DNA from 3 places in the Paraburkholderia fungorum genome. Region 3 is predicted to be linked to each of the others. Evidence: predicted binding sites of a transcription regulator. Region 3 holds the regulator's gene; each other region holds the start of a gene.
What was found. The regulator LexA, encoded in region 3, represses DNA repair genes until DNA is damaged. The targets are predictions, from matches to a motif close to ACTGTATNNNNATACAGT.
Positions count from the first base shown of each region.

Region 1: recA (recombinase RecA) is a predicted target of LexA. The motif match lies at 1,949-1,966, and genes of this name have one in related genera.
Region 2: BLS41_RS10330 (putative DNA modification/repair radical SAM protein) is a predicted target of LexA. The motif match lies at 2,341-2,358, and genes of this name have one in related genera.

Region 1 is NZ_FNKP01000001.1:3,284,560-3,288,739, forward strand. It holds gene recX (recombination regulator RecX) at 73-768, opposite strand; gene recA (recombinase RecA) at 776-1,855, opposite strand; gene BLS41_RS14535 (response regulator transcription factor) at 2,099-2,893, shown strand; gene BLS41_RS14540 (sensor histidine kinase) at 2,903-4,180, shown strand, end outside.
Region 2 is NZ_FNKP01000001.1:2,354,160-2,358,339, forward strand. It holds gene tadA (tRNA adenosine(34) deaminase TadA) at 1-592, opposite strand, end outside; gene BLS41_RS10320 (DnaJ family domain-containing protein) at 628-1,029, opposite strand; gene BLS41_RS10325 (2'-5' RNA ligase family protein) at 1,608-2,210, opposite strand; gene BLS41_RS10330 (putative DNA modification/repair radical SAM protein) at 2,371-3,582, shown strand; gene BLS41_RS10335 (UdgX family uracil-DNA binding protein) at 3,592-4,180, shown strand, end outside.
Region 3 is NZ_FNKP01000001.1:1,844,092-1,848,271, forward strand. It holds gene BLS41_RS08140 (DUF2939 domain-containing protein) at 78-710, opposite strand; gene BLS41_RS08145 (hypothetical protein) at 959-1,309, opposite strand; gene lexA (transcriptional repressor LexA) at 1,407-2,057, opposite strand; gene BLS41_RS08155 (sulfate ABC transporter substrate-binding protein) at 2,371-3,408, shown strand; gene cysT (sulfate ABC transporter permease subunit CysT) at 3,574-4,180, shown strand, end outside.

The sequences.
Region 1 (4,180 bases), 1.4 Mb from region 3:
GTCGGAATGCGCAATGAATCACTCCTACCTCGCCAAAAGTCAACGCGGCGATTCGTCGCCCTACTGGCCGTCCTACTCGTCCTCGATGCCCTTAAGGATTTTTCCGATCGTTGAACCGGAAAAACCACGCGACGCAAGGAAACGCATTTGCTTGGCGCGCTCGGCGGGTGTCTGGGGGAGTTCGCCGAACTTTTTGCTCCAAACGGCTTGAGCGCGCGCAAGTTCGGTGTCGCGCAGTTGGGCCTTGGCGTCTTCAACCAGCGTCTGGTCGAGCGCGTGCTGTTTCAGTTCGCCGAGAATCCGGCTGGCGCCTAGTTTCGACGAACGCCGGTGGATCAGGCTTTCCGCGAAACGTGAGTTGGAAAGCCAGTTCTCCGTTTCCAACGTATCGAGCACCGTTTCGAGGGAATCGGTTTCTTCGACGTATGGCTTCAGTTTGCGGGCGAGTTCGGCGCGACTATATTCGCGGCGCGAGAGATAGCCGAGTGCGCGTCCTTTTAGCGAACGTGCCGGGCGTTGGGATTTTTTGGCTTCGTCTTCGCCCGGCTTGACTGCGCCGGGCTCGCGACGCGAACGAGTGTAAGTGGTTTCGGATGGGTCCGAAACTGATGCTGAAGTGGATTCAGACTGGGCGCGCTGCGGGCTATGGCCAGCAGCGCGATCATGTGCGTCGAACGATTCGAACGGGTCGAACGAATCGTCCTCTTCATCACGCGGGCCTTCCGAGTGGCGTCCTGCATTGGACAACGGCCGGCCCTTGCGTATCACGTGATGGTTACTCTTCTTCGTCCGCGACTTCGGCGCTTGCACCGCCGGCTACGGCTTCTGCCATGGCATTCACGCCCAGCGATTCGCGGATACGGTTTTCGATCTCGCGAGCGATGTCCGGATTTTCGCGCAGGAATTCACGCGCGTTGTCCTTGCCCTGACCAATCCGTTCGCCGCTATAGCTGTACCACGCACCGGCCTTGTCGACGATCTTGGCTTGCACGCCCAGATCGATGATTTCGCCCTGACGCGAAATACCCTCGCCGTACAGAATGTCGAAAATCGCCTCGCGGAACGGTGGCGACACCTTGTTCTTCACGACCTTCACGCGGGTTTCGTTGCCGATCACTTCGTCGTTCTTCTTGATCGAACCGATACGGCGAATATCGAGACGCACCGACGCGTAGAACTTCAGCGCGTTACCGCCCGTGGTGGTTTCCGGGTTACCGAACATCACGCCGATCTTCATACGGATCTGGTTAATGAAGATGACCAGGCAGTTCGTACGCTTGATCGTGCCGGTGAGCTTGCGCAGCGCTTGCGACATAAGACGCGCCTGCAGACCCGGCAACGAGTCGCCCATTTCGCCTTCGATTTCAGCCTTCGGCACGAGCGCCGCGACCGAGTCGATCACGATCATGTCGATCGAACCCGAACGCACGAGTGCGTCAGCAATTTCGAGCGCCTGTTCGCCGGTGTCCGGCTGCGAGACCAGCAGGTCGTTCACGTTCACGCCGAGCTTGCGCGCGTACTGGATGTCCAGCGCGTGTTCCGCGTCGATAAACGCCGCCGTGCCGCCGATCTTCTGCATTTCAGCGATGACTTGCAGAGTCAGCGTGGTTTTACCCGACGACTCCGGACCATAGATTTCGACCACACGGCCACGCGGCAAACCGCCGACGCCCAGCGCGATATCGAGGCCGAGCGATCCGGTTGAAACCACCTGGATGTCTTCGACTACCTCACCTGCGCCGAGCCGCATGACCGACCCTTTGCCGAACTGCTTTTCGATCTGCGCGAGCGCGGCAGCCAATGCCTTGCTCTTTTCAGCAGTCAGTCCAGCCGAGCCTTTCTTGCTTTCTTCCATGAATCGTCCTTTGCTATGATGAACGGCGTCTGAGGCAGGTGTGCGGCCCCGAGTTTCAACCCACTCGGAAAGGACAGCACACGAAACTCAGACACTGTATAAAAAAACAGTAGTTTTGGCAAGCGCGATTCTCATGCGAACGCGCATTTTTACTGTCTCGCTGCCCAGACTACCCACAAAAATCTTTGGAGACCGCCGCGCCTGGAGCTATCCATGGTGCCGGCAACGCCAGGTTGGCGAATCATGCGAATTCTGATTGCCGAAGACGACAGCATACTCGCGGACGGTCTGGTTCGATCACTCCGCCAATCGGCCTATGCCGTCGATCACGTGAAGAACGGAGTCGAGGCCGATACCGCCCTTTCCGTGCAAAGTTTTGACCTGCTGATCCTCGATCTGGGCCTGCCGCGCATGTCCGGGCTCGAAGTGCTGCGTCGCCTGCGTGCGCGCAACTCCAACCTGCCGGTGCTGATCCTGACCGCCGCAGACAGCGTCGACGAACGCGTCAAGGGACTCGATCTCGGCGCCGACGACTACATGGCCAAGCCCTTCGCATTGAACGAACTCGAAGCGCGGGTGCGCGCACTGACCCGGCGCGGCGCGGGCGGCGGCCCGACCGTCGTGCGGCACGGCTCACTCGCGTTCGACCAGGTTGGCCGGATCGCCTATATCAACGAGCAGGTGATCGACCTGTCGGCGCGCGAACTCGGTTTGCTCGAAGTGCTGCTGCAGCGGATCGGCCGGCTGGTGTCGAAGGAACAGCTCGTCGACCATCTTTGCGAATGGGGCGAGGAAGTCAGCAACAATGCGATCGAGGTTTATGTGCACCGGTTGCGCAAGAAAATCGAGCCGAGCGGCGTGCGCATCATTACCGTGCGCGGTCTTGGGTACTGCCTCGAAAAAGCGGCAGCCGCGGGCAGCGCAGCCGCGAGTGCCTCCAACGCCGCGGCAATGACGGAACCCGCCGCGCCGGAAACGTCCGAGCCGCCCGCGTCGTCGCCGTCCGTCGCGATGCCCGCGAGCCACCACTACAAATAGAAGGCGCCCATGTCCGCACGCGCAGACCGCGCTCCGGCGCACGCGGCGGATCTCGACGAAGTGCGCGACGAGCGCTACGCCAACCCGTTCGCCCCGCCCGACGAAACCGAAGCCGCCGCCGAAGCCCGTCCCCGCTCGCTGTTCGGCGAGATTCTCGACTGGATGCTCGCGCCGCTGCTGCTGCTCTGGCCGATGAGCCTGGCCATCACCTATCTGGTAGCGAAGTCGATTGCGAACGGGCCGTTCGACCGCGCGCTCGAAACCGACGCGTACGTGCTCGCCCGCCAGATTCACCCGATCAACGGTGTGGCGGAATTGTCGCTGCCCGACTCCACCCGCGATTTTCTGCGCGCCGACAATGTAGACAGCGTGTTCTATCAGGTGCTCGGCACGCGCGGCGAACTGGTAAGCGGCGAGCGCGACATGCCGCTGCCGCACGAAGAGGACCGGCCACAGCCGGGCATCGTCGAATTCCGCGACGACGTGCTGCGCGGCAACGACATCCGCGTTGCCTACACGACCGTCGAATTTCCGCAGACGCCCGGCGCGCAGCCTGTACTGGTGCAGGTCGCCGAAACGCTCGACAAGCGCAGCGAGCTTGCCAACGACATCATCAAGGGCGTGATCCTGCCGCAGTTCGTGATCCTGCCGCTCGCGATCCTGCTCGTCTGGTTCGGCCTTTCGCGCGGACTGGCGCCGCTGCACGCGCTACAGGCGCACATCCGCGCACGTCGGCCGGATGATCTGTCGCCGCTCGAAGCGCGCCGCGCGCCGCCGGAAATCGAGCCGCTGGTGACGTCGTTCAACGATCTGCTGACGCGCCTCGAACAGAACATGGAGTTGCAAAAGCGTTTTATCGCCGATGCCGCGCATCAGATGAAAACGCCACTGGCCGGTTTGCGCACGCAGGCGGAATTGGCGCTGCGTCAGGATGCGTCGGCGGAAGTGCACCGCTCGCTCGAGCAGATCGCCACCAGTTCGGAACAGGCGGCGCGGCTCGTCACGCAGTTGCTGGCGCTGGCTCGCGCGGAAAACCGCATGTCCGGGCAGATTTTCACGCCGGTCGAAGTGACCGAGGTGGCGCGCAGCGCGGTACGCGAGTGGGTGCCGGCAGCGCTCGCGAGGCAGATGGATCTCGGCTACGAAGCTCCCGACGAGCCGGTCGAGGTGGACGGCAACCCGGTCATGCTGCGCGAAATGCTGTCGAACCTGATTGACAACGCGATCCGCTACACGCCGCCCGGCGGGCGCATCACGGTCCGGGTCCGGCATGACGTGGCGGCTCGG
Region 2 (4,180 bases), 510 kb from region 3:
AAAACGATTTGAGCGCCGCGCCACATTCGGCTTCGAGCACTCCGCCGCTCACCGTGGTGTGATGATTCAGTTGCGGATTTGCAAATGCGTCGACGACGCTGCCGCATGCCCCCGTTTTCGGATCGCGAGCGCCAAACACGACGCGAGCGATTCGCGCGTGCATGATCGCGCCCGCACACATCAGGCAGGGCTCGAGCGTCACATAGAGTTCGCAGCCTGGCAGCCGGTAGTTTTCGACGGCCCGCGCGGCCGCACGCAACGCAATCATCTCTGCATGCGCCGACGGATCGTGCGCCCCGATCGGATGATTGAAACCTTTGGCGATGACTTCGTCACCACGAACGAGCACCGCGCCGACCGGCACTTCGCCCGCTGCGCGTGCCTCTTCGGCGGCGGCCTGAGCAAGTGCCATAAACCGGCGATCACGTTCGGACACGGCAAGAGACTCTGAGGGATCGGTAGATATTGTCGATCCACTGACCTCTCGCACAGCAGGCGGGCACGAATCGTTCACCGACGTTTTAGAGAGTTCTGCGCCGGCCTCATTGGGTGAAACAGACATATTCAATGCTTCGCCCCCTTCGACAGACATCGAACCAGACAGCACTGAGCAGCTAGCCGATTCATTCACCGCGAAACCACGTCTGCCGTGTCGAGTTTGCCAACCCGCTCCGACTGCCGCTCAGCGATGCGTCGGCAGTATTCGCGCGGCAAAACCAGCGGACCGCCGCGCAACGATTCGAGCGCCATATCGAGCGCCAGCATGCGAGCCCGGATGCGGCAAAGCGTGGCGCTGCCGCTGTCGGCATTCAACTCCGTTTGCAGATCACGCAACGCGCGTAACTGCTCAACCGCGGGCGGCAGGAAGCCCGCATTCTTCAAAATCCGGTTAGCGATACGCACCTCTTCCGGGACCAGTGCATCATCGTCCTGGGGTCGCAGCGCGGCCGTACCCGGCACGTCTTCGAACTCGCCGCGCGCGGCTGCGGCGGCAATACGCTGTTCGACAAGCGCATCAAGCAATTTCATCTGAAATCCACTACGTTGCGGCCCAAGCATTCTATCAGGGAGCGCCTAGCCGCTCCGCGTGTCTGACAGACAAAACACACCGGTTTTCAGATACTGCGTATTTGTGATACGCATAGACGTAAATTAGAGTTGAAACTGTGCTCCTGCGCCGTTTTTGTACAACGAACTCGCGATAAATCTTCCATTAACCGGCACGACAAGCGTCCTGCTTTTTGTTCTTCGAGGCCACTTACCTGATGCAATCCAGAATGATTGATTCACCATCCTGCACCACTTCAGCCGCACCTGACTCGAACAGCCTCTCGCAGTTCGCCGCGCGCCGCCCGCATACTGTGTCCATAGGCAAGCTCATACTCGGGAAACGCTTGCGCACAACTTTAGCGACCATCGCCATGATGATGACGCTGTCAGGCTGCGGCGTATTCTGCGGCGGCGCGGGTGGAAGCGGTGGTGGCTTCGCTGGCGGCTGCGGAACCGGCGTACGGTTTTAATGCACACGCTTCAGCTTTGCACGGCTTAGTGGCGCGGAAGTAGTTGCACAACCACTTTCTCCCGCCCCTTTGCAACTGACGCAGTCGTTACGACACGCCGCCCACCAGAGACCACCGCGCCAATGCAACATGTCGGGTACGTCCTAACAAACTATGTATCAAGGCAAACTCCCGCACATTCCAGCACGCGGGCTCAACGGGACGTTTGTCCGCCGGCGGTATGCCATAAGCCAGCGTAACGTGCGGCTCATAACTCTTGCTGGCAATCGGATGCCCCCAGAAGTCGACGCTGTTTAACGCATGCTCTAGCGCGTCATGCAGCGCATGAAGGCCAACGACGCCCTCGCCTCCAGTCAACACCATGGGCCCCGGACGCGGCCTCTTTCCAAAATTCGCAACCGCGTCGAATTCGACGGCAAATGGCGCCATGCCGATCGACTCCGCTGCACGCTTTGCCGCGTCGACTTTCTCTTGCGGCAACCCTCCCGCAAAATTTCCCAGATGAGTCAGCGTTGCGTGCAAACGTCCAGCTGCTAGCGGCTTGCTGCGGACGCGCGCCTCCCCGCAAAGCTGGTGCGCGAGCTTCGCAATGCCGGCCGCTGTTCTTGTGTCGGGGAAAACGGCGAAAAACAGGCCATCTGTTGGCGTTGGCGGCGCCTCTAGCCCAGGCAACCAGAATTGTTCAGGCATGTCGCTCCCGACATGGAAAAGCCCGCATCTGCATGTAAATGAACCCCCGGTTTGTCGCGGGCGCGGCCGCGCCCCGATCGTTTCAGCCACTTCAGAAACCGCTTGCACCTTTGCTCTGCCCACGTACAATACTGTACATCCATACAGTATTGGCGGCAACATGGAATTGCTCAAAAAGCTCGAAGTATTGGCGGACGCGGCGAAGTACGACGCGTCGTGTGCCAGCAGTGGCGCTCCCAAGCGCGGCTCTCGAGGCACAGAAGGGCTCGGCGCAAGCACGGGTGCGGGCATTTGCCATAGCTTCACGCCCGATGGGCGCTGCGTGTCCCTCCTGAAAATACTGCTAACCAATTTTTGTCTTTACGATTGTCAATACTGCGTCAATCGGCGCTCGAGCAACGTGCCCCGCGCGCGCTTCACGCCGGAGGAAGTGGTCGATCTCACACTAGATTTCTATCGGCGCAATTACATCGACGGCCTGTTTCTGAGTTCCGGAATCATTCAGTCATCGAACTACACGATGGAGCAGCTTGTACGCGTTGCGCAGTCGCTGCGTGAGGAGCACCAGTTTCGCGGCTACCTTCATCTGAAAACGATTCCCGACGCCGACCCGCAACTGATCGCCCTGGCGGGGCGTTACGCCGATCGTTTGAGCGTGAATATCGAGTTACCGACTGACAGCAGTCTTGCTCGCCTCGCCCCGGAAAAGGACGTGCGCACCATCAAGCTGGCAATGGGTTCGATCCGTCTCGCGCAGGAAGAAGCGCAGAGCGACGCGAAGGCGCCAAAGTTCACTCCGGCGGGCCAAAGCACGCAAATGATCGTCGGCGCAGATCAAACCAGCGACAGCACGATCCTGCAAACAGCCGAAACGCTCTATGGCGCTTATAAGCTGAAGCGCGTGTATTACTCGGGATTCAGCCCGATTCCCGACAGCCCTTCTGCGTTGCCCGCGCAGGCGCCGCCGCTGTTGCGTGAACATCGGCTGTATCAGGCCGACTTTCTGATCCGCGGCTACGGTTTCAGCGTCGAGGAACTGTTTGAAAAGCCGGGCAATCTTTCGCTTGAGATAGATCCCAAGCTCGCGTGGGCGCTGGCGCATCGCGAGGCGTTTCCGGTTGATCTCAATCGCGCACCGATGCGAATGATCGCGCGCGTGCCGGGCATCGGCATGCGCAACGCGAAGCGGCTGGTCGAATTGCGGCGAACGCGTCGTGTGCGCTATGACGACCTCGTTCGGCTGCGTTGTCCGCTGGAGAAAATCAAACCGTTTGTCGTCACGCAAGACTACCGCGCGGCCAGTCATGACGCGTCGTCGGCTCATTTGCGCCGTGTGCTGGCGCCGCCGCCGGTACAACTGGCGCTGTTGTAAAGCATCGCAATGCGTTCCATCGTTATTGACGACGATTTCACCGCGTGGCGAGCCGCGTCACTCAAAGCGTTAGCCGAAGGCCTCGCGCCGGAATCGATTGAATGGCGCGTCGAACAACCGCCAGAGTTACGGCAAGGTCAAACATTGTTCGACTATGGGGAATCGTCGGAAAACGACATGATCACGCCCGCAACAGTGGCCGTGCATGTATCAAAAGAACTGGGCGCGCTGATTCACGACTGCGCACTTCACTGCGAGCCACAGCGTTGGGCTTTTTTATACAAAGTACTGTGGCGCTGGCAGCAAGGAGATCGCTCGGTAGCGTCGCCGGCTGACGAAGACGGCGCGCAGCTTTATCGCATGGCCAAAAGCGTGCGACGCGCCAAGCACGACATGATTGCGTACGTCCGGTTTCGCCAGCAGGCGCAATCGTCACGGCCACCCGAGTACATCGCGTGGTACGAACCGGAGCACGACGTCCTTGCGTGGGCGGCCGAGCATTTCGCCCAGCGCATGGGGCGCTCGTCGTGGATGATCACGACGCCACGAGGCGCGGCGTTCTGGGACGGTCAGCAGTTGCATCTCGAACGCCGTCACG
Region 3 (4,180 bases):
GATGGCGTCGGCATGCGCTAACCCGCGCACGTCCCTGACAATGAAACGGAGGCTGGCCTGAGTTTCAGGCCAGCGGATCACTCGTTCAGATTGATCGCCGTGAGCTTCCAGGTGAACAAACCTTCGCGCTGAAAGATTGCCGAATAATTTGCGTCACCTTCGCCACGCCGGTAGGTCACGACAAACTCGTTGATGCCGCGATAACCCGCCGTAGTCTCCCGCGCTGGCGGTTGCGTAGCGCTGGCTGTGTCTCCAGTCGGAGCGGAGGTTGCCGCATCTGCTGCGGGTGCATTGCTGGCATCAGGCGGCGCGGGTGGCCGCTCGCCCGGATTGCCACGCGGCGGCATGCCATTCAGCAATGCCGCGACGCCGTCTGGGGTTGCATAGGAATCCACCAGCGGTCCGATCAACGTGACGCCGATCATCGCGCCGATGGTGGCCATTTTGCTGTTGGCATCGGCGTCCAGCCGACGTGTCAGCATGCCCGTTATCTGCTGCTTCAGGCTGTCGCGTAGAGCGGGAAAATCGACGTATTGATTGACGGTTTGCGCGTCACGCGCATCGGCTGCACGTTTGAGGTTTCTCAGCGCGATATACGGTGATGCGTAGGCAAATCCCAGCGCGGCGATTACCACGATCACGATCAACGTGATGATCAGCGGACGGGTTGCGCTACCCTCGCTGCCCTTCATGCGTGTCGGAACTGTCATCGAATGGGACTCCGATCAGGTTGGATGTCAATGTGGACCACTGCCCCGCAAGAACAATCCCATTCTATGCAAATATCTTAGTGGCAGCCCCGAAAAGCGCATGCAGCAATTGGCTGGGTATGTGCAATGTGCGGTGTGATCGCGTGGCGCAATCACATGCATAACTGCGTAAGACAGCTGTCTTACAAAGCCACTTGCTAACCCAAGGCTGGTTCACGGTTCGCACGGGAAACCCACACGCGCTCCGCTTACCCCTCGAACACCACGCCATGAACATTGGCTTCTTCTGCAATGCAGTGATCGATCATCCGGCATACCGCATCGACCGTGCCGACCATGATGAGTCGCGACGGCCCGTGATAAACACGCACCGGCGCGCGCCGTGCAGGCTCCGTCATATTCAGGCTTGAATTCAACGACACGCGAGCAAAAGCCGGCAACGACGAGGGCAAGCTGGATGCGCTTTCCGATGAGTCGAACAGCGATGGAGTGCTCGCCCCCGGCGCCTCAATTGACGAACTTGAGCAAGGCACAAGCTTGCGCAGATGGCGCAGACGACCGAACTGGCGAAAAGGCAGCAGGCGGGCAAGGCGTTCCATGAGTCTCTCCAGGCGATGCAGCAATGATGCAGCGTTGGTTAGGCGAACCGGCGCAAGCGAAACAACGGTGACGCGTGCACGAACTAAGCGCGAGCGCTTAGAACTCGCCAGGACGAATCAACCCGACGGCGATTCCTTCCAGCGCGAATTCCGCACTGCCGGTCTCGACGAAGATGTTTTCGTAATCAGGGTTTTCCGCGATCAGCTCGAGGCCGTTCGGTCGGCGCTTCAGGCGCTTGACCGTAACGTCGTCGCCGAGTCGCGCGATGATGATCTGGCCGTCTTTGGCCTCGCTCTTCTTTTGCACCGCAAGCAGGTCGCCGTCGAAGATGCCTGCGTCGCGCATGGACAGCCCGCGCACTTTCAGCAGGTAGTCGGGCTTGCTCGAGAACAGCGCCGGGTCGCATGCGAAATGCTGCGAAATATGTTCCTGCGCGAGGATCGGACTACCGGCAGCCACGCGGCCGATGAGCGGCAGCGACAGCTGCATGATGCTCGGATGCGGCAGGGTGAACTGATGCGGTGCGTCGTCCGGACCCGGCAACAGGCGGATGCCGCGCGATGCGCCGGCCGCGAGTTCGATCACGCCCTTGCGAGCAAGCGCGCGCAGATGCTCTTCTGCCGAATTGGCTGAGCTGAAGCCCAGCTCGGCGGCGATTTCTGCGCGGGTGGGCGGAAAACCGGAGCGTTCGATCGCCCGGCGGATCAGATCGAAAACCTGCTGCTGTCGTGCGGTGAGTTTTGTCATGGCCACTGTATGTATGAACAGGTAGCTGTATTTTTATACAGTATTCGGCGCATTTCAAGCTTTACTTTAAGTTCGTCACGAACGGGGCCGCTCCAGCGTCGACATAGGACGCTGAAACACCCGTTTTCGTGCCGCAACGCCTTATCCCGCTGTCGTTACCACTTTTACGTATTAAAGAATGAATAAACATTATTTTTAATGATGAAAGCCCTTCGATAGACTGGCCTCCGAGTTGGCGCTCATGTGCACGTGACCGCGACGCAAAACAACATCACACGCTGTTTTCAGCGGACCACACGCGGAGAAAGTTGGCATGAACCATCGGAACACGGGACTGGCGGGTAAAACGAAGCAACTGATCGCGGCGCTTGCGTTCGGCGCGGCGAGCGTCGTCGGCGGAATCACGCAGGCGCATGCCGACACGACGCTGCTGAACGTTTCCTACGATCCGACGCGCGAGCTGTATCAGGACGTCAATCAGGCATTCGGCAAGGAATGGAAGGCGAAGACCGGCGAGACCATCACCTTCAAGCAGTCGCACGGCGGCTCGGGTGCGCAGGCTCGCTCGGTGCTCGACGGCCTGCAGGCCGACGTCGTCACGCTTGCGCTGGCTTATGACATCGATGCGCTCGCCAACAAGGGCATCGTCGACAAGGGCTGGCAGAAGCGCCTGCCGGACAACGCGTCGCCGTACACGTCGACCATCGTGTTCCTGGTGCGTAAGGGCAACCCGAAGCACATCAAGGACTGGGACGATCTGATCAAGCCGGGTGTGTCGATCGTCACGCCGAATCCAAAGACCTCGGGCGGCGCGCGCTGGAACTACCTCGCAGCATGGGCGTATGCCGAACATCAGCCGGGCGGCAACGACCAGAAGGCGAAGGAATTCGTCGGCAAGCTCTACAAGAATGCCGGCGTGCTGGATTCGGGCGCGCGTGGCGCGACCACCAGCTTCGTGCAGCGCGGTATCGGCGACGTGCTGATCGCGTGGGAAAACGAGGCCTTCCTGTCGCTGAAGGAATTCGGTCCGGACAAGTTTGAAATCGTCGTGCCGTCGGTCAGCATTCTGGCCGAGCCGCCGGTGGCAGTGGTGGACAAGGTGGTCGACAGGCACGGCACGCGCAAGCTAGCCGAGGCTTATCTGAACTTCCTGTATAGCGAGGAAGGCCAGGAGATCGCGGCGAAGAACTTCTACCGTCCGCGTTCGAACAAGGTGCCGGCCGAGCTGACCGCCAAGTTTCCGAAGCTGAAGCTGTACACGGTGGACGACTCGTTCGGCGGCTGGACCAATGCGCAGAAAACGCACTTTGCCGATGGCGGCGTGTTCGATTCGATCTACCAGCCTCAGTAATTCCGCCGATGCCTGGCAAGGCAGAGGTAAAAAGCGGCGCGGCAACGCGCCACTTCCGAGCGCGCCCAGTGGGCGCGCTTTTGGCTAACCGGCGTACGGTGGCCGCAAACGTCGAGCGAAGCCAGTGATCAAAAACGCAAGCATCAACCTGAAAGAGTATCCAGCATGACGACGTTCACCTTCCGGAAGCCGAGCGCGTTGCCCGGCTTTGGCCTGACTCTCGGCATCACGGTGGCTTATCTGAGCCTCGTGGTGCTGATTCCGCTTGCGGCGACCTTCCTGAAAACCGCCACGCTCGACTGGAGCCAGTTCGTGCGCGCGGTTACTTCGCCACGCGTGCTCGCGTCGTACCGGCTGACGTTTTTTTCCGCGCTCGGCGGCGCGCTGATCAACGCCGTGTTCGGCTTTCTGGTCGCGTGGGTGCTGGTGCGTTACACCTTCCCGTTCAAGCGCATTGTCGATGCCGTGGTCGATCTGCCGTTCGCGCTGCCTACTTCCGTGGCCGGTATTTCGCTGGCGGCGGTCTATTCGGGCAACGGCTGGATCGGGCAGTTTCTCGAACCGCTCGGCATCAAGATTGCGTTTACGCCCGCGGGCGTGCTGGTTGCGCTGACCTTCATCGGCTTGCCGTTCGTCGTTCGTACGGTGCAGCCGGTGCTCGAAGAGTTCGAGCGCGAACAGGAAGAGGCCGCCGCGTGCCTGGGCGCGACGCGCTGGCTGACGTTTCGTCGGGTGGTGTTGCCGGCGGTTTTCCCGGCTTTGTTGACGGGTT